Regions from separate parts of the Verrucosispora sp. CNZ293 genome, predicted to be linked through region 2. Evidence: riboswitches for the same ligand, from Rfam matches in the RefSeq annotation. Region 2 holds a riboswitch; the other holds the start of a gene.
The links. Region 2 has a riboswitch for cobalamin ahead of CLT74_RS08925 (ribonucleoside-diphosphate reductase subunit alpha). Riboswitches for the same ligand answer to the same signal wherever they lie in the genome.
Positions count from the first base shown of each region.

Region 1: linked by a shared signal. The riboswitch ahead of metE (5-methyltetrahydropteroyltriglutamate--homocysteine S-methyltransferase) and the one ahead of CLT74_RS08925 (ribonucleoside-diphosphate reductase subunit alpha) in region 2 are both predicted to bind cobalamin.

Region 1 covers NZ_PEFR01000001.1:874,495-886,497, forward strand. Annotated here, with positions in the region: gene CLT74_RS04000 (GNAT family N-acetyltransferase) at 1-539, shown strand, start outside; gene CLT74_RS04005 (serine hydrolase domain-containing protein) at 605-1,828, opposite strand; gene CLT74_RS30685 (hypothetical protein) at 2,055-2,201, shown strand; gene CLT74_RS04010 (class I SAM-dependent methyltransferase) at 2,191-3,072, opposite strand; gene CLT74_RS04015 (helix-turn-helix domain-containing protein) at 3,177-3,758, opposite strand; gene CLT74_RS04020 (MFS transporter) at 3,900-5,228, shown strand; gene CLT74_RS04025 (GNAT family N-acetyltransferase) at 5,351-5,992, shown strand; gene CLT74_RS04030 (hypothetical protein) at 6,005-6,559, opposite strand; gene coaD (pantetheine-phosphate adenylyltransferase) at 6,723-7,202, shown strand; cobalamin riboswitch at 7,273-7,483, shown strand; gene metE (5-methyltetrahydropteroyltriglutamate--homocysteine S-methyltransferase) at 7,598-9,835, shown strand; gene CLT74_RS04045 (TetR/AcrR family transcriptional regulator) at 9,884-10,486, opposite strand; gene CLT74_RS04050 (GNAT family N-acetyltransferase) at 10,542-11,093, shown strand; gene CLT74_RS04055 (phosphotransferase) at 11,125-11,856, opposite strand; gene CLT74_RS04060 (GNAT family N-acetyltransferase) at 11,966-12,003, shown strand, end outside.
Region 2 covers NZ_PEFR01000001.1:1,946,098-1,958,100, forward strand. Annotated here, with positions in the region: gene CLT74_RS08890 (IucA/IucC family protein) at 1-109, shown strand, start outside; gene CLT74_RS08895 (alanine racemase) at 106-1,233, shown strand; gene CLT74_RS08900 (iron ABC transporter permease) at 1,419-2,507, shown strand; gene CLT74_RS08905 (ABC transporter substrate-binding protein) at 2,533-3,519, shown strand; gene CLT74_RS08910 (ABC transporter ATP-binding protein) at 3,516-4,301, shown strand; gene CLT74_RS08915 (class I SAM-dependent methyltransferase) at 4,378-5,073, shown strand; gene CLT74_RS08920 (ribonucleotide-diphosphate reductase subunit beta) at 5,161-6,156, opposite strand; gene CLT74_RS08925 (ribonucleoside-diphosphate reductase subunit alpha) at 6,192-8,507, opposite strand; cobalamin riboswitch at 8,696-8,901, opposite strand; gene CLT74_RS08930 (helix-turn-helix domain-containing protein) at 9,467-10,735, opposite strand; gene CLT74_RS30175 (hypothetical protein) at 10,656-11,033, shown strand; gene CLT74_RS30180 (hypothetical protein) at 11,046-11,756, shown strand.

The DNA of each region.
Region 1 (12,003 bases), 1.1 Mb from region 2:
TCGGCCCGTACGACGTCCAGCCGGCCGACAAGCGGCACGTCGACGGAGCCCGCAGCGTCATGCTCGACACCTTCTACCGCGACTTCGGCCACGGCTACCGGCCCGACTGGCACCGGGACGTCATCGACCTCGACGGCACCTACCTCAGGCCCGAACACCACGCCCTGTTCGTCGCGACAAAGGGTGACGAGGTCGTCGGCACCACAGCCGTGCGCGCCGCCGGACCGAAGAGCCCACCCCACCCGCGCTTCCTCACCGAGCGCTACCCTGACGACACCACCGCTCAGCTGTTCCGGGTCTACGTCCGGCCCGAACACCGCCGCTGCGGCCTCGCCCGGGCACTCGTCGGCCTCGCGATCGAGTTCGTCACCCGGCAACCCCGTTACCGGGCGCTCTACCTGCACACCGACCCGCGCATCGACGGTGCCGAACCGTTCTGGCGGAGCATGGCCATGCCGGTCCACGACCCGCGCGACGGCGACCACGACACCTATCAGACCGTCCACTTCGAGATCGCCCTGCCCGGCCGATCTCGGTAGCCGACCCGTCGGCCTGTTCTGCCGCGGCCCTCGCACGGCAGAACAGGCCGACGTCCGGACGGGACTCAGAGCGCCGCCACTGCCGCGTTGTTGCCCGGCATCCGGGTCACGCGGGGCAACGACGCCACGGCCTCTGCCGAGCGGCTGCTCAGCTCGCCGCCCGGGCATATCGCGGTGCCCAGCAGCCTGTTCCAGGCGATGTCGATCGGATGCGCATCGGGCAGGCCGACCTGGTAGTGGCTGATGGTGATCCCGGTCGAGACCTGGCGGGCACCGTCGCGGCTGTGCAGCGAGAACGTCAGGTGGCCGAAAGTCGCGCCGTCGTGGCCCCAGAACTCGCCGCACGGGGTGGGCACCGAGTAGATGCCGAGACCGTAGCCGCCGGCCTCGGGCAGCTCCGGCACGAAGGGTACCCCGGTGAGCATCTCGTCGAGGGTGGCCGGGCTGAGCAGATCGCCGCCGAGCAGAGCCCGGAAGAAGGTGTTCAGATCCCCGGTGGTGGCGATCATCTCGCCGGCCGTCCACCCCCAGCTCATGTTGAACTCGCTGAGGTCGCGCACGCCGAACGGGGCGAAGTAGGCGCCGCTGTGCGGGCCACGGATCCTCGGATCGTCGCCGGGGAACGATGTGCCGCTGAGCCTCAGCGGCCGCAGGATGCGTCGCTGCACCTCGGTGGCCGCATCGTTGCCGGTGACCTTCTCGATGAGCAGTCCGGCCAGGATGTAGTTGGTGTTCGAGTAGCTGAAAGCCTCGCCGGGGGCGTTCGTCGGCGGCATGGCCAGGCCGGTGGCGACCAGGTCCGCCGGAGCGTACGTGGTGACCTGCATCTGGTTGATCGCGGCGTAGGAACTGATCATCGCGTTGGTGTAGTTGCCGATGCCGCTCGTGTGGTTCAGCAGCATCCGGACGGTGACCTGGGTGCCCAGCTCACCTGGCACGGTGTCGGGCAGCCACTGCCCGATCGGGTCGTCGAGGCCGAGCCGGCCCTCGTCGACGAGTTGGAGCACGGTGGTGGCGACGAACGTCTTGGTGATGCTGCCGATCCGGTGCCGCAGCTGCGGCTGCATGGGTCGGGGAGTGCTCAGGAACGCCTGGCCGGCGGCGTCACGCCAGTCACGCCGGCCGTCGCGCACCGCGACCAGGACGCCTGGCACGCCGGCTTCGGGCACCGCGGCGAGGGCGGCGCGCAACTCGGGGCGGTCCAGCCCGCCGGCGGCAGGACCCGGCTGCGCTGTGGCGGATGCGGGTACGACAGCGATCGTGCTCACCAGCGCGACACTTGTGGCCAAGATCTTCAGTGTCCGGAAAGTACTCGACATATCTGCATGCTCGCCGGCTCTCGGGCTGGCCACATCATGCTCAGGCCGGAGACCCGACTCCCGCTGCGGTACGAGTGCGGGTCATCCGGGGTCAGGCAGCCGCGATGCGACGAGAAACCAGGTCCTGCTCGGGTTTCGCCACCGGGACGGTGGGGGTAGAGATCGATTCGCCTTCAGCCAACCTAAGGAGACTGTCATGTCGGTGCAGGCGTTTCTCTATGTCGTAGCGGTCATCCTGCTCGTGCTCGCCGCGTTGCCCTTGCCCACCCGCGGTGTCTCGCTCGCTCTGCTCGGAGCGGCGTGCGCCCTGCTGGCCTACGCCTGGCCGGTGATCACCGAGTAGGCGGATGAGGTCGGGACGCGTCGACTCGACGGGCCGATCGGCGGGCGGCCCAGACGGTGCGTCTGGTTCGGACTGTGAGATCGCTACGGCGCAGGATGCTGTGCGGGCTGTCGGCGTCGATCAGCCGGTCGAGTGCGGCGAGGTCCTCGGCGGCGAGGGCGTCGGCCACCCGGTGTCGGATGAGTTGCAGGCTGGTGTGGGCGTAGGTGCCGACCGCCGGGTCGCCCGCCCCGTCGATGCGCACATCCACCTGTCGCTCGCCTTCTACGGTGAATCCGGCGGCGGTGAGCATCGGCCCCCAGTCGGCGCCACGGTGGGGGAGGTGCTCAGCGTGGACCCGGTCCGCGGCGTCGTGGCAGCGCTCTTCCAGGCCGGGTCGGTCCTCCGGGGCGTTCTCGGGAAGGAATCGCGGGAAGCCGGCCAGTTCGACGACGGCGAACAGGCCGCCCTCGGGCAACAGTTCGTGGACCCCGCGCAGGACCTGTTCGGGGCGGGCCAGGTGGTGCATCGAAGCGGAGGCCCACACCAGATCCGGGGTGCCCAGGTCGGGCCAGTCGGCCTCGTCGAGGTTGGCCTGGACGGTCCGGATCCGCTCCGTCTCACCCCGGGCGTACGCCTTCTCCCGCAGGCGCTGGAGATGTCCGGCCGACGAGTCGACGGCTGTCACGTGCGCCTCGGGGAAACGGTCGAGAAGGGCGAAGGTTCCCGCTCCGGTGCCGCTGCCCAGATCCACGATCTGCCGCGGGGGTGTGCGCAGGGGTAGCCAGGCGGTGATCTCGGTGAGGTGCGCCGCGAGGACTTCCGCGTCCAGGTCGAGGATCTGGGCCTGTCCGGCGTCGTCGTGGCACTCGTGGTGGGAAGCGTGGGTCATACCGCGACATTAGGACGATCATGCGGCTGCGGCATGATCGCTTTCCGATTACGCAAGACGATTGGCGAAAGAGCAGCCTGACAGGCAAGACCGCCGTCGAGCCGTCACCGTTGCGGGTTCTCGCTCTCGCGCTGCTGGTGTCCACGACGGGCGTCGCGGTCGAAGATGCCCAGGATCTCGCACGGACCGCCGTCCGCGCCGATGGCGTGGGGCAGCATGGTCGGGAATTCGGCGGCCTGGTTGGTCTCGAGGCGGAAGCGGCGATGGCCCAGCATCAGGACCGCCGTGCCGGACAGGACCACGAGCCATTCACGTCCAGGGTGGGCGCGCATGCGCGCCGGATTGTCCGGTGGTGGCTGGGTCATCCGCTGGCGGACGACTGTCATGCCGGGGTCGGCCTTGATGGGCCAGCGCATCAGTGCATGGGCGCTATCGATCATCGGGCTGGTGACGATGTCGTCGGAGGCGGTCTCCACGAGCTGGTCCAGGGTGGTGTCCAGGGCGCGCGCGAGCGTGACGAGTTGGTCCAGCGCGAGCCGGCGCTGGCCGTTCTCGATGCGGCTCAGCGAGGACTGACTGAGCCGGGCCCGGGTGGCCAGTTCCTCCAGGGACCACCCCTGGGCGACCCGTAGAGCACGGATCCGTTTGCGTACGAGGCTGTCCAGATCCTCATCGTCTTGCGTCATGGGCAACATTGTATGCCACTGACGCACATCGTGGTTAGCGTCGCGCCGGACCCAGCCGAACCGGGCCGGGCCGCTGCCCTTGCGGAGAGGAATCCATGAGTACTCACCAGCCGGCACCGCTGCCCACCAGGGCGCGGGGCGATGTGGCAGTCAGCGCAGGCGCCCCCGACGGTCGTGTTCGGTGTCGCGAGCGTCGCGGCGGGCCTGGCTCCGAACGCCGAAACCATGCTCGCGGCGCGCATGCTCAGTGGCGTCAGCGCAGCGATGATCATGCCGATCACCCTCGCCGTGATCACCTCCACGTTCCCCGTACACGAACGCGGCAAGGCGATCGGCGTGTGGACCGGCATCGCCGGTGGCGGGGGCATCCTCGGCATGTTCCTCTCCGCCCTGCTCGTCGATGTGGCCTCCTGGCGCTGGCTGTTCGTCCTGCCCGTGTCACTTGTCATCGTGGCTCTGGCCATGGCGAGGAGGTCGGTGCCCGACTCCCGCGAGCACTCGGGCCACCCCTTCGACCTGATCGGCGCGCTGACCTCCGGCGTGGCCGTGGTCGGGCTCATCTACGTGCTGCACGAGGGACCGGAACGCGGCTGGAGCGACCCCGTCACGATTGTCAGCCTCCTCGTCGGCCTCGCCGCACTTGTCGCGTTCGTGATCTGGGAACTGCGGCGCCGGGACGCCGCACTCCTGGACGTCCGTCTGTTCCGTGAGCGGGGGCTGGCCGGCGGTTCGCTCACGCTCCTTGTCGTCTTCGGCGTCCAGGCCGGCATCGCCGTGGTTCTCTTCCCGTTCTTCCAGGCCGTGCTCGGCTGGTCGGGACTGCTGTCCACGCTCGCGATGATGCCGATGGCGGTGGTGATGATGATGACGTCAGCGCTGGCCCCCCGATTGGCCACCCGCATCGGCCCGCGAGCCACGATGGCCCTCGGCATCGCGCTGGGTGGGATCGGTCTGACACTCATGGCCCTGGTCGTCTCCGTGGACGGCGGCTACCTCTCCGTCCTGCCCGGCATGCTCGCCATGGGCGTCGGCATGGGCTTCGCGATGACGCCCTCCACCGAGGCGATCACCAGCTCCCTACCCGCCGCCAAGCAGGGCGTGGCCTCCGCGCTCAACGACATCACCCGCGAGTTCGGCACCGCCCTCGGCGTCGCCATGCTCGGCGCGCTGCTGTCCGCCGGCTACCGCAGCTCCATCGACGACAAGCTGGACGGCGTCCCCGTGGACACCGCTGGCACCGCCCGTGCCGGAATCGCCAACGCCCTGGACACGGCCGGGGACGCCAGCTCCCACAGCTCGCAGGTGGTCCACGCCGCGCAGCAGGCCTTCGTCGACGGGTGGCGGCAGGCCATGCTTGTGGGCGTCGCCGTCATGGCCGCCCTGTTCCTCGTCGTCCTGGCCGGTGGACCCGGGCGCGACCCCGCCCGGCCGGTCGGGGAAACCGAAGCCACCGAGACCATCGCGCGCTGACCACCTGGGAGCACGGTCGCTCGCGGTGAGTTCACGGGGCACCATGGTCACCGCGAAGCTGGCATGCTCGGGAAGCTGTCGGGACCGACCGTGGGGACCGCCGGAGTCGGGAAAGGATCATCATGGGCAGCGAATTGGCCGACATCCTCGATGCGGCAGCCCAGGGGCATTTCCCGGCACCGGACGGCGGTATCACCGTGGTGCCACAGCCAGGCAGCCGCGACGCCGGAGTCGTCGCATTCACCGCCCATTCCGTGATCTTCACCGAGGAGGACCCGCTGTGGGTGCGCCGCACCCTGGCTGCTCTCGACTGCGACGCCCTGGCGGCCGCGATGAATCCGGCCTTCCTGAGTGCGCTGCTCGACCGCACCCGGCGCTCGATGGACACGATCGACCTCTTGACGGTGGCGAGCCCGCTCGCCGGTGAGCCCCAGCTCAAGCTGGAAGAAACTGCGGGCGCGGATCATCCACGTCAGGTCAGGGCACGGAAGCGCCGGGATGACGTCCGGGTCTGGGCGGCCGAGGGTGGACTGGTCATCCTCGGCCGCGGTGTGGCAGGCCGCTGGGAAACGGCTATCGAGGTCGACGAGGGGCATCGCCACCGGGGCCTCGGGCGGGCACTGGCGACGGCCGCCCGGCATCTGGTGCCCGACGGCCAGCCTGTCTGGGCGCAGCAGGCCGCCGGTAACGCCCGCAGCGTCCGTGCTTTCCAAGCGGCTGGCTTCCGACCGGTGGGAGCCGAAGCGCTCCTGCTCCACCCGTAGGCGTCACGGAAATCAGCTCAACGTGAAGGTCACGTCGTCGACGTCGAAGGTCGTGACGCCGTTGCCGGCTGTCTCGCTGGAGAGAAAGCTGGCCGTCGCGGTGCGCTCGGTCGTCGCGGTCCCGGACGACATGCTGTACTGCCGCCACTGCGACCCACCGTCGAAGGCCAGCGAGAACCTCGTCTTCGGGGGTATCCCGGTGACCGCCAGCCCGACGTTCAGGTAGTCGCCGCGCATGGTCTCCGTGGTGGTGGTCCGGACCCAGAAGCGCACCGTCAGGTCGCAGTTGGCCGGCACCGTGACGGTGCTGCGCAGCAGGTCGGTACGGGTCACGTCCAGCCCGGCGAAGGTGGCGTACGCGCGGCCGTGGTGTGCCGGCCGGGTCGCGTCGCCGAGCACCACCATGCGAGGGCCGGCTTCCCAGCCGGTGGTGCCACGCTCGAATCCCGGGTTCGGGTGGATCTGCCCGGCGCAGGGCGGGTCGGCGGCCGGCTGGCCGTAGGGTGCGCTGCCCGTGGTGAGCACCAGCAGGGCGGCGGCGAGGGCGGTGGTGACGAACGCTTTCATCAGTCCTCCCCGTGTCGGAGCATCCGACGAACGATGCCAATCGACAATGCTCGATGAGATTCGGGGCGTCAAGCACTTCCCGGGTTCCGGCGCCCGCGGCGCTGTGACATATTGCCCACCCGAGCGGCCAGCGGATTCGGCAGCCGATACCTACAGTCGGGCCATGGGCACCGACGAAGGGTCACCCGAGCCGGCGCAAACCCCCGGTCGGATGCCCGTACGAGCCGTCTACCCCGGCAGCTTCGACCCCTTCACCGCCGGGCACCTGAACGTGGTGGGCAGGGCCCGCGCCCTCTTCGACGACGTGGTCGTGCTCGTCGCGGTCAACAGCGGCAAACACCCGGACGCCGACGAACAGGCGCGAGCGGCCGCTGTCCGGGCTGCCCTGCCTGTCGAATGGACCTCCGTCACCGTCGCGGCCTGGCGCGGACTGACCGCCACCTACTGCCGTCGCCACCACGTAGGAGTGATCGTGCGCGGCGTGCGTGACCCGAGCGACCTGCAGGCCGAGTACCGGCTCGCCGCGATGAACCATTCGCTGGGTGTACCCACCGTGTTCCTGCCCGCGCAGCCGGAACTGAGCAGGGTGTCGTCGACTGCGGTGCGTACGGTGGGAAAGTCGCTCCCGTCCACCCCGTCGTAGCCTGCCGTCCATCGGCGTGCTCCGTCCCGTACCTCGGACACTGCCGACCAGTCGACACGCTCCGGCCCGTACGATGGCCTGTGGTGCTGGTGCGTCCCGGCCGTGAGGGCGGGACGTCGTAAGAGGGAACCCGGTGTGAATCCGGGGCTGCCCCGCAGCGGTGAGTGGGAACGACAGCCGTCAACAGAGCACTGGACCGCGAGGTCTGGGAAGCGACGGCCAGTAGGCGACCTGGTGTCATGCCCACGAGTCCGAAGACCTGCCAGCGCTGCGCGCGCCGCCGGTGTGCGCCGCCGGCGGCCTCTCGGGAGGGTCAGGGCGGAAGCCGGTACCTGACCCGTACCCGCCTTCCCCTCCCCGTGTCCGCCGGACACTTCGAGGGAAGGACCCCCTTGGTGAGTAACGCGTTCGGGCAGAGCACAGTCCTCGGCTATCCACGCATCGGTGCCAGTCGGGAGCTGAAGAAGGCGGTCGAGGCGTACTGGACCGGCACCATCGACGCCGAGGCGTTGCACAGCACCGCCGCCGGTCTGCGGGCGCAGGTGTGGCGGACGCTGCGCGACGCCCGTCTCGACGCGATCCCGTCGAACACCTTCTCCTACTACGACCACATGCTCGACACCGCCGTCGCCGTCGGCGCGGTCCCGACCCGGTTCACCCGGCTCGGCCTGTCCACGCTGGACACCTACTTCGCGATGGCGCGCGGGGTCGACGCCGAACCGGCGTTGGAGCTGACGAAGTGGTTCGACACCAACTACCACTACCTGGTGCCGGAGATCGGCCCCGACACCGTCTTCACCGCCAACCCGGTAAAGGCGCTGGGCGAGTACACCGAGGCCCGCGAGCTGGGCGTCACCACCCGGCCGGTGTTCGTCGGACCTGCCACGTTCCTGCTGCTGGCCAAGGGGGAGGATCCCTTCGCCCGCCTCGACGACCTGGTCGAGACGTACGCCCGGATGCTCGCCACCCTGGCCGGCGCGGGCGTCGGCTGGGTGCAGCTCGACGAGCCGGGCTACGTCGCCGACCGGACCCCGGCCGAGATCGACGCCCTGCGCCGCGCCTACACCCGACTCGGTGAGCTCGCCCACCGACCGCGGATCTTCGTGGCGACCTACTTCGGTGACCTCGGCGATGCGCTCCCGGCCCTGCTGGACACCCCTGTCGACGCCGTCGGTCTGGACCTGGTCGCCGGACCGGGCAACCTCCACCGCCTCGCCGCCGCCGGACCACTGGGTGGCAAGACCGTCGTCGCCGGCCTGGTCGACGGTCGGAACATCTGGCGCACCGACCTGCGGGCCGCCGTCACGGCCGGCGCGACCGTCGCCGGCCTGGCCGACCACGTCGCCGTCTCCTCGTCCTGCTCGTTGCTGCACGTCCCGGTAGACCTGTCCGCCGAGACCCACCTCGACCCCCGGTTGTCCGAGCGACTGGCGTTCGCCCGGCAGAAGGTCGACGAGGTCGTCATGCTCGGCCGCGCGCTGCGCGACGGCACCACAACGCTCCCCGCGCCCCTGCCGGCCGCCCCGGCCGACTGGCGCCACGACGACGTACGCGGCCGCCTGGCCGCGCTGCGCCCCACCGACCGGCAGCGTGGTGACTATCCCACCCGGGCCGCCCGGCAGCAGGAACGGTTGGGTCTGCCGGAGCTGCCGACCACCACGATCGGGTCGTTTCCGCAGACCGCCGAGCTGCGTAGGGCCCGCGCCGCGCACCGGGCCGGCAGCCTCGACGACGCCGGCTACGCCGATCGGATGCGCGCGGAGGTGGAGCAGGTCATCCGGTTGCAGGAACAGCTGGGCCTGGACGTGCTCGTGCACGGGGAGCCGGAACGCAACGACATGGTGCAGTACTTCGGCGAGCAGCTCGACGGCTTCGCCGCCACGCGGCACGGCTGGGTGCAGTCGTACGGCTCCCGCTGCGTACGCCCGCCGATCATCTACGGTGACGTGGCCCGCAAGGCACCTATGACAATCGAATGGTCGACCTATGCGCAGTCACTGACCAGCAGACCGGTAAAGGGCATGCTCACCGGCCCGGTCACCATCCTGGCCTGGTCGTTCGTCCGCACCGACCAGTCTCTCGCGGACACCGCCGACCAGGTCGCGCTGGCCCTGCGGGACGAGTGCCGCGACCTGGAGGCCGCCGGGATCCGGGTCATCCAGGTCGACGAACCTGCGCTACGCGAGACGCTGCCGCTGCGCAGCGCCGACCAGAAGGCATACCTGGACTGGGCCGTCGGTGCGTTCCGGCTGGCTACCAGCGGCGTCGCCGACGACACGCAGATCCACACCCACCTGTGCTACTCGGAGTTCGGCGAGGTGATCCACGCCATCGACGCGCTCGACGCCGACGTCACGAGCATCGAGGCGTCCCGGTCGAAGATGGAGGTGCTCGACGACCTGGCCGCAATCGGCTACGGCCGGGGCGTCGGCCCCGGGGTGTGGGACATCCACTCGCCCCGGGTGCCGACGCGCGACGAGGTGGTCGAGGCGCTGCGCCGCGCCGTGGCGGCCGTGCCGGCCGGCCGGCTGTGGGTCAACCCGGACTGCGGGCTCAAGACCCGCGCCTACCCTGAGGTCGAGGCGTCCCTGCGGCATTTGGTCGCCGCCGCCGCCGAGGTCCGCGACAACTGACTCCTGAGCCGGGCGGCCGCACCACACCGGGGCCGCCCGGCCTGCCGGTCAGCGCGGTGCTGCTGCCCCGTCCCGGAGGTAGACGAGCTGGTGGTGGACAGCGGCTGTCACCCGGTCGTGGTCGCCGGTCGCCAACAGGTCGAGCAACGCGCCCCGGAGCACCGCGAGAGCGAGAGTACGGCGGGCGGCGCCCGGGGCGCTGTCCCGCTCCTGCGGGGGCTGGCAGTCGGCCAGGACGGTGAGCCAGTCGTGCACCGTCGCCGCGGCGAAACCCGCCCAGACGCCGTCCGGCTCCACCAGGGACGTGGCGTAGGTTTCGGCCCACAGCTTCAGCAGTTGCTGGTGCTCCGCGGCGGCGAGCCACCCCCAGAGACGCTCGACGGCGGTGGCCAGGCCGATGGCCTCCGGGTTGCCGGAGTTCTGGATGTGGTTGAGCAGTGCGAGTTCGTCAGCCCGGGCCCGGGCCAGGACCGCCCGGGTCAGGCCGTCCTTGTTGCCGAAGAGGAAGACCAGGACGCGCGGGCTGGAACCGATCGCGGCGGCCAGCGGGCGCAGGGACAGATGCGCCAGGCCGTGCTCCAGCGCGTACCGGTACGCGGCCTCCAACAGTTCGGTCTTACGCGCGGAGGGAATTGTCCTGTCCTCGGTCACCGGCGTAGCCTATCTCCACTGAAACGATCGTTTCAGCGACCGGAAGGGCTGAGCCATGACCCATGGGTGTCAACGGCAAGTCGAGATCACCGTGCGTCCCGCTGATCGCCCCGGCGACCTGGGCTGGGTGGTGATGGCCCACGGCGAGACCTACCAGCAGCAGTTCGGCTGGGGCACCGACTTCGAGGCACTCGTCGCGACGATCGTCGCCGACTACGCCTCCGGCCACGATCCGTCCCGCGAGGCGGCGTGGGTCGCCGAGGCCGACGGCGAACGCGTCGGCTCGGTGTTCCTGGTCGCGGGCGACGAGCCTGGCACCGCCAAGCTGCGCGTCCTCCTGGTCACACCGAAGGCTCGTGGCCTCGGCATCGGCACCCGCCTGGTCGAGCAGGGTCTCACCTTCGCCCGGCAGGCCGGTTACCGGCAGGTCGTGCTCTGGACCAACGACATCCTCGTCTCCGCGCGCCGGATCTACCAGGCCGCCGGGTTCAGCCTCATCGACGAGCGGCCCCACCACAGCTTTGGCGACGGCCTCGTCGGGCAGACCTGGTCGCTGACCCTTCACCACCACGGGCGAGAGCACCCGACGAACGGATCAGCGGGCTGAAGCCGGACAGCGTCAGTCGCCGACGGCATGCTCAGACCGCGCGGACCTCGCCGAGCCGCTTGACCGCGTAGTCGTCGTCCCAGCACACGGCGGCCTCCCACGCGGCCGACGCCTGCGCCGCGATGTCGTACGCGCCGTCGTCGAGGCCGGCGGCGTTGTCCGGCAGCACCAGGTCGAGGTCCGGCACGTCGACGTGCGCCTCGTCCCAGTCGATGAGCGCGACCCGACTCGCGGTCATCCGGATGTTGCCCGGATTGGTGTCGCCGTGCACGACGCACGTCCGACGTCCAGCCAGCCGCGCCCACGCGGCCCGGCAGCGAGCAACGCCCTCGACGGGCATCGCACCCAGGTCGATCTTCGTCCCGGTCTCGGCGTGCAGGAGGTCGGTCGACGATCGCCAGCCCGGGCGCTGCGGCCAACCCCTCGTCAGCCGATGCAGCTCGCGGAGCGTGTCAGCCACGCGACGCCAGTCGGCAGGCGACTCGGGCGGTCCGCCCTCGAGATAGGTCATCACCACCAGACCATCGGCGAACAGCCGGCCGTCCGCGGTCGGGATCGGCACCGGCACGGTCAGACCCGCGCTGTCGAGGTGCCGGAGAAGTTCGGTCTCCCACGCCAGATCAGCGTCGCTCCTGGCACCGAGCCGGCCGACCGCACGACGCCCGTCGACAGTTACGCTCCACACGTCGTTTGCCACTCCGCCAGTGAGCCGCTCGACGCGAGCCGCATCCGCACCCCACTGCCCAAGTGCCTCCCACCCCATCTGGCAGATCCTACGAGGTCTGCGTCTGCGGGCCCGCTCGCAGGCAGGCGTTCCCTGACCGGCCGTGAACCCGATCGCGTGAACGCGGGCCAGACGCGAGGATGGGTCCATGGAGGATCCGTTGTTCGCGTGGGCCCGGCAGGTCTG
Region 2 (12,003 bases):
CGGCACGCCGCTGGCCGCGAAGGCGAACCTGCTGGTCCGCTGGCACCGGGCTGCCGACCAGCAGGCACCCTACGTCGCGGTGCCGAACCCGCTGGGCGGTGCCGGTTGACCCGACCGACGTACGTCTACGACCTCGCCGACCTGGCCACGCACGCCGCCGCCGTCCGGGCGGCGCTGCCGGACCGGGTCGAGCTGCTCTACGCGGTCAAGGCCAATCCCGACCCGGGCATGCTGCGCACCCTCGCGGCCACTGTCGACGGTTTCGAGGCGGCCAGCCGGGGCGAGCTGCGGCACCTCGCTGCGGTGCTGCCCGACCGGCGGGTGGCCGCCTTCGCCGGACCGGGCAAGACCGACGAAGATCTCGCGGCGGCGATGGCCGCCGACGTGCACCGGGTCCACGTCGAGTCCGCCGCCGAGCTGCACCGGCTGGCCGCCCTGGCCCGGGCCGCCGGGCGTACCGTCGAGGTGCTGTTGCGGGTGAACCTGCCGGTCGCGACGCCCGGCGCGGTCCTGGTGATGGGCGGGCGACCGAGCCCCTTCGGGATGGACCCGCAGGAGGCGGTCCGGCTCGCCGCCGACCCGCCGGCCGGGGTCCGGATCCGGGGCGTGCACGCCCACCTGGCCAGCGGGCTCGACGCGGCGAGCGCCGCCGCGGTGGCGCGCGAGGTGACCGACTGGGCGGTGCGGCAGGTACGCGCCGAGGAGGTGAACGTCGGCGGTGGCATGGCCGTCGACTACGACCGTCCGGAGCACCGGTTCGACTGGCAGGGCTACGGCCGGCTGCTCGGCGAGGTGTCCGACGCCCATCCGACGGTCCGGCTGCGGATCGAACCCGGCCGGGCCGTGGCGGTCTACTGCGGGTCGTACGTGACCGAGGTGATCGACGTGAAGCGGTCCCAGGGACGATGGTTCGTGATCGTCGCCGGCGGCACCCACCACCTGCGCACCCCGGCGGCCAAGGGACACTCGCAGCCGTACACGGTGGTGCCCCGGGGTGGCGACGGGCCGCGCACCGACGGCGGGCCGGTCACCGTGGTCGGTCAGCTCTGCACCCCGAAGGACGTCCTCGCGTACGGCTCCGACGGCCCGGCCATCGGGGTCGGTGACGTGCTGGTGTTCTCGATGGCCGGCGCCTACGCGTGGAACATCAGCCACCGCGACTTCCTCCTGCACGAGCCGCCCGAGTTCCGGGCCGGAGACCCACTCGCCGTCGCGCATGACTGGGGTCGTTGATCACCGTGATCCGGTGACGCCCTCAGCTCGACAGGGCCGACACCCGGCGTGACGACCTTCGGAGCCACCACCGGTCCGCCGACCGGGTGGTGAACAACGACTCATCCGCTTTCCGCTGCCCTGATCTTGCTGATAGCTTCTTGCCAAGACTTTGCAAGAGCCACAAGAGTGCAGATGGAGGTGCGGTGACCACCACCGCCCTGCCCGGGAGCCGGGCGGACCTGCTCGGCGTCGCGGCGCAGCGCCGCCGCACCGGGATCTGGCTGCTCGCGCTGACGGTCGGGCTGGTCGTCACCGGGGTGGTCGCGGTCGGGTCCGGCGCGATCGGCATCCCGCCGATCACGGTGGCCCGGATCATCGGGCATCAGCTCGTCGGCCTGCCCGGTCAGGTGACCTGGGCCCCGGCGCAGGAAGCCATCGTCTGGCAGGTACGACTGCCCCGGGTGCTGCTCGGCATGCTTGTCGGTGCCGGGCTGGCCGCCTGCGGGGTGGCGTTGCAGGCCATGGTGCGCAACGTGCTGGCCGACCCGTACCTGCTGGGGATCAACTCCGGCGCCTCCAGCGGGGCCGCCGCCGCGATCCTGTTCGGGGCGGGCGCCGGCTTCGGACAGTACGCCCTGTCCAGCAGCGCCTTTCTCGGCGCGCTCGGCGCGTCGCTGCTGGTCTTCCTGATCGCCCGCAGCGGCGGACGGGTGACCTCGATCCGGCTGCTGTTGTCCGGCGTCGCCGTCGGATACGCCCTCTACGCCACCACCAGTTTCCTGATCTTCGCCTCGGGGTCCGCCGAGGGGGCCCGTTCGGTGATGTTCTGGCTCCTCGGCTCCCTCGGGCTGGCCCGGTGGAACGTCCTGCTGCTGGTCGCCGCAGTCGTGCTGGGCGGCATGATCGGCTACCTGACCATCGTCGGGCGTCGGCTCGACGTGCTGGCCATCGGCGACGAGACCGCGCAGACCCTGGGTGTGTCACCCGACCGGTTCCGGCTGCGGCTGCTCGTGCTGGTGTCGCTCAGCGTCGGCGTGCTGGTTTCCGCCGCCGGCAGCATCGGCTTCGTCGGTCTCGTGGTGCCACACCTCGCCCGGCGCATCGTCGGCGCCCCACACGTCCGGGTGGTGCCGGTGGCCGCCCTGCTCGGGGCCATCCTCCTGGTCTGGGCCGACGTGCTCGCCCGGGTGCTGCTGGCCCCGCAGGAGATCCCGATCGGCATCATCACCGCCCTGCTCGGCGCCCCCTTCCTGCTCGTCCTGATCCGCCGTCTGCACGCCACCGGCGCCTGAGCGCCAGTTGAGCCGAGGAGCACCGATGAAGGCAACCCGTCTCGCCGTCACCGCGACCACGTCCGCCCTGGTGTTGCTTGTCGCCGCCTGCGGCGGCGGCACCGACGAGCCGGCGGGGGCCGGTCCGGGGTACCCGGTCACCGTCACCAACTGCGGCGTCGACGTGACATTCGACGCCGCGCCGGAGCGGGTCGTGCTGCTCAAGAGCGCTGCGGTGCCGTACCTGCACGCGCTCGGCGTGATGGACCGGGTCACCGCCCGCGCCGGGCAGTACCCCAGGGACTACTACGACACCGCGACCCTCGCCGAGCTGGACCGGATCCCATTGCTCACCGACAAGACCGACACCAGCGGCCACCTGCAGATCTCCAAGGAGGTGGTGATCAGCCAGGAGCCTGACCTGGTGCTCGGGGAGGTCGACAACCTGTCCCGCGACACCCTCTCGGCGGTGGACATCCCGCTGCTGGAGGAGCCGGCCATGTGCCCGGACAACACCGCCACCCCCAGCTTCGACGACATCTACCGGCAGATGGAAACCTACGGTCGGGTGTTCGGCCGCGAGGCGGAGGCGGCCACGGCGGTCGGCGCGCTCAGGGACCGGATGACGGCGGTCCAGGCCACAGCGGGTACGGCATCCGGTCGTACCGCCGCCGTGTTGTACCCGACGGTCGGTGGCGGCACCACGTACGCGTACGGCTCCGCCAGCATGGCACACCCGCAACTGGCGGCGGCCGGCTTCCGCAACGTCTTCGGCGACACGCCGGAACGCGTCTTCGAGGTCACCGTCGAGGAACTGCTCGGCCGTGACCCCGACGTGCTGATCCTGCTCCACAGCGACGGCGACCCCGCCGCGGTCGAGCAGGGCCTGACCGGACTTCCCGGCGCGGAGAAGCTCAACGCGGTCCGCAACGGCGCGGTGATGACCCAGTTGTTCAACTTCACCGAGCCGCCGACCCCGCTGTCGATCGACGGTCTGGAGCGGATCGTGCAACGGTTCCGGGACGACTCGTGATCCAGGCGACCCGGGTTTCCTGGCGCTACGGCGCCAACCCGGTGATCGACGGGGTCAGTGTGACAGCGCGACCCGGCCGGGTCCTCGGACTGATCGGCCCCAACGGCAGTGGCAAGACCACCCTGCTGCGGCTGCTCTACGGCGCGCTGCGCAGCGGCACCGGGCGGGTCGTCGTGGACGGTGACGAGCTGACCGCGCTGTCGCCGCGGGAGGCCGCGCGCCGGTTGGCAGTCGTCGTGCAGGAGACCGGCGGCGAGACCGCCCTCACCGTGGCGGAGCTGGTGCTGCTGGGCCGGGGCCCGCACCTGAACACCTTCCAACGCACCGGGCCGACGGATCACCGGATCGCGGCGGAGTGCCTGACCCGGGTCGGTGCCGCCCACCTGGGGTCACGCCCGTTCGCCCGCCTCTCCGGCGGTGAACGCCAACGCGTGCTCATCGCCCGGGCGCTGGCCCAGCAGGCCACCCACCTGCTGCTCGACGAACCCACAAACCACCTCGACATCCGCTACCAGCACGAGATCCTGCGGCTGGTACGCGACCTCGGCACCTGCGCCGTCGTCGTGCTGCACGACCTCAACCTCGCCGCCCGCTACTGCGACGACCTGGTGCTGCTCGGCCAGGGCGGCGTCGCCGCCGCCGGCACCGTCGACGAGGTCCTCGACCCCGCAGTCCTCGAACCCGTCTACGGCATCGGCATCCAGCGGCTCGACCTCGACGGCGCGATTCACCTGCTGTACCACCCGCACGGTCAGCCCGCCGTCGAAAGGAGCGCCGCATGAGCGAGCGTCAGCGAGCGAATCATCAACTCAGCGCCGTGGTGCCTCATGACGGCACGCAGCGAAGCGAAGTGCCGTCATGAGCGCACAGGACCGCATCAACACGTACTGGACCGGCCGGGCCCCCGGCTACGACGAGTACCAGCAACGTCCCGATCGCCTGGCCGCCGACACCCGGGCCTGGGCAGAGATCTGGGCCGAGGCGCTGCCCCCGGCGCCACTGGAGGTGCTCGACGTCGGCACCGGCACCGGGCAGGTCGCCATGGTGCTGGCCGGACTCGGCCACCGGGTCACCGGCATCGACCTCGCCGAGGGCATGCTGGACCAGGCCCGCCGGCACGCCACCGCGATGGCGAACGGTCCGGTCATCCGGCGGGGCGACGCCGTGCACCCGGACTTCCCACCCGCCAGCTTCGACGCCGTCGTCAGCCGCTACCTGATGTGGACGCTGCGCGAGCCGGAGACCGCGGTGGCGAACTGGGCCCGCCTGCTGCGCCCCGGCGGCACCGTCGCGGTGGTCGACAGCACCTGGTTCCCCGAGGGCCTGGACAACGCCTCGGAGAACTTCGCCGACCACTACGACAGCGAGGTACGGGCCGCGTTGCCACTGGCCGCCGCGACCTCCATCGACCAGACCGTGGCAGTGCTCGTACGGGCGGGGCTCACCGGGGTCACCGCCACGCCGCTGACGTCCGTCTTCGAGCTGGACCGGCGGTTCGGAGTCGCGCCGAACCACGAGCACCGGATGCAGTACCTGATCGCCGGTCGGGTCTGAGGCAGGCCCACGAACCGGGCGGCCCGGCGGTGATCGGCAGGATCATCGCCGGGCCGGACCCGGTCAGCGGTTACGGCCGGACCGCCGTCAGAAGTCGTCGTCGAAGGCGACGGTGCCGGTGACCCCGACCTGGTAGGCGGATACCCGCCGCTCGAAGAAGTTGGACAACTCCTGCACGTCCTGCAACTCCATGAAGGCGAACGGGTTCTTCGACCCGTACAGCGGTTCGATCTCCAGCTGCGCCAGCCGGCGGTCGGCGACGTGCTGGAGGTACTCGCGCATGTCCACCAGGGAGAGCCCGGACACGCCCTGTTCGAGCAGGTCGGCGGCGAACTGTACCTCGCACTCGACGGCTTCGGCGAGCATGTCCCGGACCTGCCGCCGCATCTCGTCGTCGAACAGGTCCGGCTCCTCGGCGCGTACGGTGTCGACCACGTCGAAGGCGAAGGCCATGTGCATCGACTCGTCCCGGAACACCCAGTTGGTGCCCGAGGCCAGGCCGTGCAGCAGGCCCCGGGACCGCAGGAAGTACACGTAGGCGAAGGCGCCGTAGAAGAACAGCCCCTCGATGCAGGCGGCGAAGCAGATCAGGTTCAGCAGGAACGCCCGCCGGTCCTCGCGGGTCCGCAGCTCCCGCAGCTCGAAGATCGAGTCGATCCACTTGAAGCAGAACTCGGCCTTACGGGCGATCGACGGGATGTTCTCCACGGCGGCGAACGCCGCGAACCGTTCCCGCTCGTCCGGCACGTACGTGTCGAGGAGGTTCAGGTAGAACTGGACGTGCACCGCCTCCTCGAACAGCTGCCGGGACAGGTAGAGCCGCCCCTCCGGGGAGTTGACGTGCTGATAGAGGTTGAGCACGAGGTTGTTGGCGACGATGGTGTCGCCGGTGGCGAAGAACGCGACGAGCCGGGACACCAGGTGCTGCTCCGCCGGGGACAGCTTGGCCAGGTCGGCGAGGTCGGAGTGCAGGTCGACCTCCTCGACGGTCCAGGTGTTCTTGATGGCGTCCTTGAACCTGTCGAAGAACTGCGGGTAGCGCATCGGCCGCAGGGTCAGGTCCATGCCCGGGTCGAGCAGCATCTGCCGCTTGTCGGTGCTGGTTTCGGAAACTGTGGTCACTGGCACGCCTCGCAGCTCTCGGGGTTCTCCAGGGAGCAGGCCAGCGCCTCGTCGTCGCTGACCGCGACGATCGGCTTGACGGCGACGGTGGCCTGCTGGATCCGGGTCGCGGGACGCGACCGCAGGTAGTAGGTGGTCTTCAGCCCGGCCTTCCAGGCGTACAGGTACATCGAGGAGAGCTTGCCGATGGTCGGCGCGCTCAGGAACAGGTTCAGCGACTGCGACTGGTCGACGAACGGGGCGCGGGCGGCGGCCAGGTCGATCAGTGCCCGCTGCGGCAGCTCCCAGGCGGTACGGAACAGCTCCCGCACCTCAGCCGGCAGCTCGGCGATGCCCTGCACCGACCCTTCGGCCCGCTTGATCTGCTCCCGGATCGGCGCGGTCCACAGTCCGCGCGCCTTCAACTCCCGGACCAGGTAGGTGTTGATCTGGAGGAACTCACCGGACATCGTCTCCCGCTTGAACAGGTTGGACACCTGCGGCTCGATGCACTCGTAACAACCGGCGATCGAGGCGATCGTGGCGGTCGGCGCGATCGCGACAAGCAGCGAGTTCCGCAGGCCGTGGCGGGCGATCCGTTCCCGCACCTCGGTCCACCGCTGCGCCTGCGTCACCTCCGCACCCCACAGGTCCGGATGCAACTCGCCCTTCGCGGCACGGGTTTCGGCGTACGCGGGATGCGGGCCGAACCGCTCGGCCAGCCCGGCCGACGTCTCCAGCGCGGTCAGGAAGATCTCCTCCTGCACCCGGGTCGACAACTCCCGTGCCGGTGCCGAATCGAACGGCAGACGCAGCGTGAACAACGCGTCCTGCAAACCCATCAACCCGAGCCCGACCGGACGCCAGCGCGGGTTCGACACCGCCGTCTGCTCGGCCGGGTAGTAGTTGATGTCGATCACCCGGTCGAGGAACACCACGGCCGTGCGTACCGTGGCGCGCAGCTTCTCCCAGTCGACGCCGTCGGCGGTGACGTGCGCGCCCAGGTTCACCGACCCGAGGTTGCACACCGCCGTCTCGGTGTCGCTGTTGACCTCCAGGATCTCCGTGCACAGGTTCGACAGGTGGATCGTGTTGCCGGGCGCGCCGGTCTGGTTGGACAAGCGGTTCGCCGCGTCCTTGAACGTCATCCACCCGTTGCCGGTCTGCGCGAGCGTACGCATCATCCGGCCGTAGAGGTCGCGGGCCTTCACCGTCCGGACGGCCTTCTTCTCCGCGGCCCGGTACGCCTCGTCGAACGCCTCACCGAACAGGTCCGGCAGCTCGGGCGCGTCCGACGGGTCGATGAGCGACCAGTCGCCGTCCGCCTCGACCCGGCGCATGAACTCGTCGGGGATCCAGTTGGCGAGGTTCAGGTTGTGGGTACGCCGGGACTCCTCGCCGGTGTTGTCCCGCAGCTCCAGGAACTCCTCGATGTCCGGGTGCCACGGCTCCAGGTACACGCAGGCCGCGCCCTTGCGGCGGCCACCCTGGTTGACCGCCGCCACCCCCGCGTCGAGGGTCTTGAGGAACGGCACGATGCCGTTGGACCTGCCGTTGGTGCCCCGGATCAACGCGCCCCGACCCCGGACCCGCGACCAGGAGATGCCGATCCCACCGGAGAACTTCGACAGCTTCGCCACCTGGTGGTAGCGCTCGTAGATCGAGTCGAGTTCGTCGCGCGGCGAGTCGACAAGGAAACACGACGACATCTGGGTGTGCCGGGTGCCCGAGTTGAACAACGTCGGTGAGCTCGGCAGGTACGCCAGGCTCGACATCAGCCGGTAGAACCCGATCGCCTCACCCGGCGTCTGCGACAGCCCACAGGCCACGCGCAGCAGCCAGTACTGCGGCGTCTCCACCACCTCGCGGGTCTGTGGATGCCGCAGCAGGTAACGGTCCGCGACGGTGCGCAGTCCGAAGTACTCGAACCGCAGGTCACCGTCCGGGTCCACCGCGTCGTCCAGCTTGCGCGCGTTGCGGGCCACGAACGCCGCTGTCGCGTCCCCGATCAGTCCCAGGCCATGGGCGTACCGGATGGACTGGCTGAAGCTGGCCACCTGCTGCCCCCGGACCTCCTTGTCCACGTACGCGGCCAGCAGCCGCGCCGCCAGCTTCGAGTACTGCGGCTCCGTACCGATCAGCTCGGCGGCCGTCTGGATGGACAGCTTGTCCAGTTCAGCGGTGGTGGCACCGTCGTACAGGCCGCTGATGGTCTTCGTGGCCACCCGCAGCGGATCGACCTCGTCGAGGTCGGCCACCCACCGCTCCACCGCCCGGACGATCTTGTTGACGTCCACCGGTTCCGTGGCGCCGTCGCGTTTGCGGACCTGCATCACCTGCCGGCGCTGCTCCGACACACCTGCGTCGGAGGCCGGGACCTCCCGCACGACCGTCACGTCTCTCTCCTCGCGCCGTCTGCCCAGGGCCTCGGACACGCGGGAGGACGCCACGGGATCCGCGCAGCAGGCACGGCCCGTTGATGGCGTCGGCCGTCCCACGCGGCCTGCGGCCGCCGCCCACGAGTGCGGGCGGCGTGCTGGCAGGTCTTCGGACTCGTGGGCGTGCTTACGCGCTCCTACTGGCCGTCGCTTCCCAGGCCGGAGCCCAGTGCTGTGTGACGGCTGTCGTTCCCACTCACCGCTGCGGGGCAGCCCCGGATTTCCACCGGGTTCCCTCTTGCCTCGGCCGCCCCGGATGGGCGCCCGAACCAGCTACGAGTGACACCATATATGGGCCACCCGTGAACGCAAGACACCAGATGGTGTGTCGGCGTGTCCATGCAACAGACGTCACATCCGGCTGCGCCGTCCGGCCGGGCCGTGCTTGACCGGTCGCAGACAGGCGGGCGTACGAAAAGGACGGCGGATACGACGGGGTGCCGATCGTCGGTCACGCCCCGGCGTAGCTACGCCCCGCAGGTGCACCGCAGCCACGCGAGGAACCGGGTCGTCAGCTCGCCGGGATCCTCGCGCGGCAGGTCGTCCAACGCCGCCGTCAACAACGGACCACCCGGCGTTGCGCCGGGCCTGGTCGAGCAGGCGTTGCCGGGCGGCCTCCTGCTCGACGGTCTCCCGCCACTGCCCACCGTCAGCCAGCGGTATCGGCCGCCGCCGCAGCCACCACCAGAACCTGTGCCATCTGCTCACGCCATCACCTCCGCCGAAGGTCGGGGACGGGGGCGGCGGTACGTGGGGGTGCACCGCCACCACCCACCAGAATCGTGCGATGGCCGCGGGCACTCAGGGCAGGTGCGAGGCGTCCGGCGTCCTGTCCGGGACGGTTGACGGACAGCTCAGCCGGTGGCGACCGCGAGTGCCTGCCGATACTCCTGCGTCCATGCGGCATCCCGCTGGTCAGGCGGCAACCCGGCCAACCCGGCCCGCAGATTGTCGACGCCGGCCGGCGTGTCGCCGAGCGCCAGATAGGCCAGCCCCAGCCCCATCCTGCTGAACGTGGGCGTCAGCCAGTAGGCCAGCACCGGCGCCTGCTCGCGCTCGGCCGCCTCGGCGAGGTCGCTCGCCTCACGGAGGAGCCCTGCCGCTGAGCGTCGATCGCCGAGTAGCGCGTACCCGTGGGCGGCCTGGACCGCGTCGCCGACGCGTTGCAGGGCCGTCGCCCCGGGTGTGTGGTACGCGGTGAGGAAGTGGCGCACGATGCCGCGCGGGTTGCCTCGCTGCCGCTCCAGGTAGCCTCGGAAGTTCTCCACCTGCGCCGCGAGCGGGCCACTGTCGACGGCGTCGGCCTGCCTGGCGGCCTCGATCAGCACCTGTATCGCCTCACCGTCGTTGCGGGCTTCCGCATGCAACCAGCCGACGAACTGCGTCCACTCCGCTACCAACTCGTGCAGCTGGCCGACGTACGGCCCGGCGGCCCGCTCGGCGAGGTGCTGCACAGTGGACCACTGCGCCAGCATGGCCGGCAGTGTCACCGGAGCCGGCAGGACGTCGTCGAGGCGGCGTTGCGCAGCCAGCACCTCGGCGAGCAGCCGCACCGCAGCGGCGTCGAGGCGGGTCGGCTCGGCGAGCACGTACGCCAGGCGGTCATCGTCGTCGGGGGTGGTCACCGTCGTCGCGTCGACGACCATCGCGGCAAGCTGCCCGCCGGCCTGCAACGTGTCGTCAAGGTACGCGGCGAGTTCCCGGGACGGTCGGGTACGGCCCGTCTCAAGGTCGTGCACGTAGCTCTTCCCGACGTACGCAAGGCGGGCCAGATCGCGCAGTGACAGGCCACGGACACGTCGAATTCGCGCAAGCTCAGCGGGGAACCGTGGGTCGACGATGGTGCGCGCGCTCGGCGGCATGGCGAAGCTGCCGGGAGGAGGACTGTGCGGCGATCTGCTGGCCTCCCACCAGCGAGCCGCCACAATCGACGGTACCCGGCTCCGACACGCAGCGGCAGGAGCCGCTGGACGAGCCGGGCCGTGTCGGCGAGATGGACAGCGACGAGTGCTGAACCTCGCGCGGTTCTGCCATCCTGGCCGGGTGAAGCCCAACCTGGACAGAATCCCAGGAAAGCAGGACCGGCTCGCGGAGGAGATCCTCGCCCGCGCGCCGCGACGCATCGAGCAGAGTTTCGTACGCTCCCTCGACCCCGCCACCGCGCTCGCCCTCGGCCGCTACGGCACCCGCCTGGCCACCCTGGCGTTGCGGCAGAACTCGGTCGACCTACTACGCCGCTCGGTGCTGGCGACCGGTCGTGGTGGGCGCGCCGGAAGTGGTGCGGCGAGCGTGGGAACTGGGAGCCCGCCGGAATACGCGCAAATGGGGCAATGGGTGCCTGCCGCAGAGCGAAGCAGAACCGGCGTGCCGCCGGACGTCCGTCTATGCTCGCTCGTATTTCCTGCAACTGCGGAGCGGTGAAAAGGGAGAGCCATGTCGGACTGGACAGACTGGCTGGAACGGGGGTCCTGGTTTGCGGCGATAACAGGCACGCTAGTCGCTGTCATCGTGGCCGTGCAAGCGTCGAACACCTCCTCTCGAACGAAGGCGACGCTGGATATGGCGAGGCCCTTTGTCCGCGCGTTGGCGCTCTCCCTGGACAAGCCAGAGATCCTGGCCGCATACGAATCCGAGTGCACGACCGCCAAGGACATCCTGCGCAAGAAGACGCGCCGTAGGCTCGGTGTGGCAGGAGTGGCACTTGGCCTCCCTGCACTGTCGGTCGTCGCCGCCTTGCTTCTTCCTCAGGTTCCTAATCGCACCGAAATGCGGTTCTCCATCGGCGACGCGGCACAGCAGGAATGCACGACCGGGGGTCTCAACTTCGGAATGCATACTACATGTACCAATCGCTGGTTCCTTGACTCGTCGGGACAGATAATTCAGGCACAGGCCACCCTCTCGGGTCCGGCACGCCAGCGAGATCTGAGCATCGTCGTTGACGGATGCTTGGACCGCGCGCGGGTTCGGTGGGAGCTTCTCGCTGATGGCGAAGCTCTCGGCAATGGCATGGCTGGTTCTGGGAGTCAGGAACAGGAACTACGCGTGCCTAAGGGCAAGTCATCGCTCACCATTCGAGCCGAGCGGATCGATGATAATTCGTGTTCCGCAGAACTCGTCGTTGAGGCCGTCCAGTGGCCCTAGTACTCCAGTAGCAGATCCGTTTCAGGGCTCGGTGAGGTCTTATCGGGTGTAGTGACCGATCTTGGCTTTGGCTTGGCGCTGGCGTTGGAAGATGGACCAGGCGATGACGTCGCCGACGCGTCGGGTGGGTTCGATGATCAGAGCGTGGAACAGCCGTCGGAGTTCGTTGACGGTGATCGGGATCAGGCCGTCTAGCGTGTGGTGCTGGCCGCTGCGGCACCGTGACCGCCGTCATTCCGTGTCACCG